Regions from separate parts of the Streptomyces sp. NPDC048504 genome, predicted to be linked through region 1. Evidence: riboswitches for the same ligand, from Rfam matches in the RefSeq annotation. Region 1 holds a riboswitch; the other holds the start of a gene.

Region 1 (2,194 bases):
CTTGGACGGCGGTGAGGACCTCGACGCGGTCTCCCTCGGAGAGGGACGTCGACGGCCACTCCGCGCGCGGGACGACGGTTTCGTTGAGGGCGGCGGCCACACCGGAGGGGGCCGGGACGAGGGACCGTACGAGCACGTCGAGGGGCGTGCCGGGAGCGATCTCCTGGTGCTCGCCGTTGACGGAGATGTTCATGCGGGCTGCTCCACGAGGTGCGTGCGGGCGAACCGCTTCGGGGTGAACGGGCGTGCCTCGTCCGGGAGTTCACCGGTACTGAGCGCGTGCGCCAGGGCGTCGCCGGTGACCGGTGTGAGCAGCACGCCGTTGCGGTAGTGCCCGGTGGCCAGCAGCAGTCCCGGCAGCGCGGTCGGGCCGAGCAGCGGCGCGTTGTCGGGGGACCCGGGGCGCAGTCCGGCCCGGGTCTCGGTGAGCGGCAGTTCGGTGATCCCGGGGACCAACTCGTGGGCGTCGCGCAGCAGTTCGTAGACCCCGCCCGCGGTCACGGTGGTGTCCCAGCCCAGTTCCTCGCTGGTCGCGCCGACGACCAGCTCGCCGTTCTCGCGCGGCACCAGGTACACCTGGCTGCCGCGCACCACGGCCCGCACGGTCCGGCTCAGGAACGGCGCGTGCCGCTCCGGCACGGTCAGCCGCAGCACCTGCCCCTTCACGGGCCGTACGGGCGGCAGGACGTCGTCCGGGACGCCTTTCAGCTGCCCGCTGAGGCTGCCCCCCGCGAGGACGACCTGGCCCGCGCCCAGCACCTCGCCCTCGCGCGTGACGACCCCCGTGGCGCGGTCCCGCTCGACCGTGAGCCGCTCGGCCCACGTCCGGTGGAAGACGACCCCGGCGCGCTCGCAGGCGGCCACCAGCGCGCCCGCCAGCCGCCGCGGGTCGACCTGGTGGTCCCCGTCGACCCTGAGCCCCCCGCGCACGCCCGGCGCGAGCATCGGCTCCAGGCGCCGGCACTCGCGCCCCGACAGCCACTCGGAGTCGAGCCCCGACTGGTGCTGCAGGGCGTGCAGTTCGCGCAGATGGGCGCGGTCGTCGGCGTCCAGGGCGACGGCGAGCGTGCCGCAGCGGCGGTAGCCGAGGTCGAGGCCGGTGAGGTCGGTCAGCTCGGCCGCGAAGTCCGGGTAGCGGTGCGCCGAGGCGAGGTTGAGGGCGAGCAGGGTCTGTTCGCCGTAGTGGAGTTCGGTGACGGCGGCCAGCATCCCGGCGGCCACCTGGGCGGCCCCGCCGCCCGGCTCCGGGTCCACCACGGCCGTGGCGAAGCCGCGTTGGGCCGCGCGCCAGGCCGTGACCAGGCCGATGATCCCGCCCCCGACGACGAGGACGTCTGACGTACGTGCAGGCATGGGCGTCCAGCCCCTCCCTTCGCCGGCATGACCCGGATCAGGTTCGTACGGTCGGAGGCCGCCAGCCTCCCTCTCAGCCCGGTACGTCCGGACTCCCGCGAGTGCTTTACGTTGGCCACCCTAGCCCGCTGTCACCTGTCCCAGTAAGGGAGCCTCTGTCCATGGCCCGCTCGCTCGACGGTCTCGTCCTCGCCCCCGTCGCGGACCAGGCCCCAGGTCAGGTCGGCACCCGCACCCGGTTCGCGTACCACGAGCAGGACGGCGAGATCTGGGCCGAATACGCGGGCGGCGACGTCCTACGGGGGCGTCTCGTCGGCACGCGCGCGGGGGACCGCATCGACTTCAGGTACGTGCAGTTGAAGACGGACGGGACGACGTCCTCCGGGCACTGTGTGTCCGAAGTGATCGAACTGCCCGACGGCCGCATTCGCCTCGAAGAGACCTGGGAGTGGGAGTCCCAGCCGGGAAACGGGACCAGCACTGTGGAACAGGTCACCTGACGCGCCCGCTGACTGACAAATTGTCAGGTGTCTATGGTGATCGAGTGAGCGAGCAGACGCGGGACCAGGGCACGGTGACAGGGCGGCGTGCGGTCGTCGTCGGCGCGGGCATGGCCGGGGTGCAGACCGCGGTCGCGCTACGGGACCAGGGCTTCACCGGCACCGTCACGCTGATCGGCGCGGAACCCCATCAGCCGTACGACCGGCCCCCGCTGTCCAAGGCCGTCCTGCTCGGCAAGGCCGAGGGCTCCGCCTTCGACGTCGACTTCGAGGCGCTCGGCATCGAAGTGCAGCTGGGGCGCGAGGTGGTGGGCGTGCGCCCCGCCGACCACGAACTGGAC
Region 2 (2,194 bases), on a different contig from region 1:
CGCAATCTGTCGACCGGTGAGATCGTGCACCAGATCGTCGACGGCATGCGGGCGTTGAGGGACGGCGAGATTCCCGGCGGGCCCGCGCGGCTCTCCAACATCGTCTTCATGGGCATGGGCGAGCCCCTCGCCAACTACAAGCGGGTCGTGCAGTCGATCCGCGCCCTCACCGACCCCGAGCCGGACGGCCTCGGCCTCTCGCAGCGCGGGATCACCGTCTCGACGGTCGGACTGGTCCCGGCGATCCACCGCTTCGCGGACGAGGGCTTCAAGTGCCGGCTCGCGATCTCGCTGCACGCGCCCGACGACGACCTGCGCGACACCCTGGTCCCCGTGAACACGCGGTGGAAGGTGCGCGAGGTTCTCGACGCGGGCTGGGAGTACGCGGCGAAGTCGGGGCGCCGGCTGTCCATCGAGTACGCGCTGATCCGTGACATCAACGACCAGGCGTGGCGCGGCGACCGGCTCGGCCGCCTCCTCAAGGGCAAGCCCGTGCACGTCAACCTGATCCCGCTGAACCCGACGCCCGGCTCGAAGTGGACCGCCTCCCGTCCCGAGGACGAGAAGGCGTTCGTCGAGGCCATCGCGGCCCACGGGGTGCCGGTCACCGTCCGGGACACCCGGGGCCAGGAGATCGACGGAGCGTGCGGCCAGCTCGCCGCCACCGAGCGGTAACCCGGTAACCTGTTCCGCGTAGTACACGCAGGTACATCTTCATATTCCGACAGGGGAGCGCCACAGCGCTGAGAGTGCGGGATTGTCCGCAGACCCTCTGAACCTCGCCCAGGTCATTCTGGGTAGGAAGTTCGGTCACCACTCTTGCTGTTGCGCCCTGCCCACGTCCTGTGGGCGGGGCCGCGTCTCTTCCTGGACACCCCAGGAGGAAAACACCCATGCACCACACCAGGACCTTCGTGGCCGCGGCCGTCGGGCTCGGCCTCGTCACGCTCTCCGCGTGCGGCTCGTCCGACAGCGGCAGCGGAGGCGACTCCAAGACCGTCACCCTCGTCAGCCACGACTCGTGGGCCGTCTCGAAGAGCGTCCTCAAGGACTTCGAGAAGCAGTCCGGCTACACCGTCAAGGTCCTCAAGGACGGCGACGCCGGCCAGGCCGTCAACAAGGCGATCCTGACCAAGGACAACCCCCAGGGCGACGTCTTCTTCGGCGTCGACAACACCCTGCTCTCCCGCGCGCTCGACAACGGCCTCTTCCAGTCCTACGACGCGAAGGGCTCCGCCACCGTCAAGCCCGCGTACCGCGTCGACGAGGCCAAGCACCGGGTCACGCCCATCGACACCGGCGACATCTGCGTCAACTACGACAAGGCGTACTTCAGCGAGCACAAGCTGACCCCGCCGACCTCCTTCGCGGATCTGGTCAAGCCCGCGTACAAGAACCTCCTCGTCACCGAGAACGCGGCCACCTCCTCGCCCGGCCTCGGCTTCCTGCTCGGCAGCGCCGCGCAGTACGGCGATGGGGGCACCTCCCGCTCGAGCGAAGCCGAGAGTGGGGGAGGCTGGCAGGCGTACTGGAAGAAGCTCAAGGCCAACGGCGTCAAGGTCGTCGACGGCTGGGAGCAGGCCTACGACCAGGAGTTCTCCGGTTCCGCCGGCGGCAAGAAGGCGGGCGGCGACCGGCCCCTCGTCGTCTCGTACGCCTCCTCGCCGCCCGCCGAGGTCATCTACGCCGACCCGAAGCCGACCACCGCGCCCACCGGGGTGTCGTACGGCACCTGCTTCCGGCAGACCGAGTACGCGGGGCTGCTCAGCAACGCCAAGAACACCAAGGGCGGCAAGGCGTTCCTCGACTTCCTGCTCACCAAGGAGTTCCAGCAGGACATGCCGCTCAACATGTTCGTCTACCCGGTGATCCAAGGCGCCCAGGTGCCGCAGGAGTTCGTGAAGTACGGCCGCCAGGCCCCGGACCCCGAGACCATGGCGCCCGCGAAGATCGCCGCCGACCGGGACCAGTGGGTCAAGTCGTGGACCTCGCTCGTACTGAAGTAGCCCCGGGGCGGACCCGTACGGGGAACGTGACGCGGCTCGGTCTCATGGCCCTGCCCGTCGCGTTCTTCGCGGTGTTCTTCGCCTACCCGGTCGCCGCGATCGTCGCGCGCGGCCTCAAGGTGGACGGCGCCTGGCAGTTGGGCCGTATCTGGGACGTGCTCGCGCAGTCCGACATCCGGCACGTCCTG

Evidence for each region. Region 1 has a riboswitch for thiamine pyrophosphate ahead of thiO (glycine oxidase ThiO). Riboswitches for the same ligand answer to the same signal wherever they lie in the genome.
Region 2: another riboswitch for thiamine pyrophosphate. It lies ahead of ACGFY9_RS30580 (thiamine ABC transporter substrate binding subunit); the one in region 1 lies ahead of thiO (glycine oxidase ThiO).

The regions. Positions count from the first base shown of each region.
Region 1 covers NZ_JBICXA010000003.1:380,325-382,518, reverse strand. Annotated here, with positions in the region: gene thiS (sulfur carrier protein ThiS) at 1-193, opposite strand, end outside; gene thiO (glycine oxidase ThiO) at 190-1,353, opposite strand; TPP riboswitch at 1,351-1,462, opposite strand; gene ACGFY9_RS09470 (hypothetical protein) at 1,515-1,853, shown strand; gene ACGFY9_RS09465 (NAD(P)/FAD-dependent oxidoreductase) at 1,898-2,194, shown strand, end outside.
Region 2 covers NZ_JBICXA010000013.1:278,797-280,990, forward strand. Annotated here, with positions in the region: gene rlmN (23S rRNA (adenine(2503)-C(2))-methyltransferase RlmN) at 1-675, shown strand, start outside; TPP riboswitch at 717-822, shown strand; gene ACGFY9_RS30580 (thiamine ABC transporter substrate binding subunit) at 894-2,006, shown strand; gene ACGFY9_RS30585 (ABC transporter permease) at 2,051-2,194, shown strand, end outside.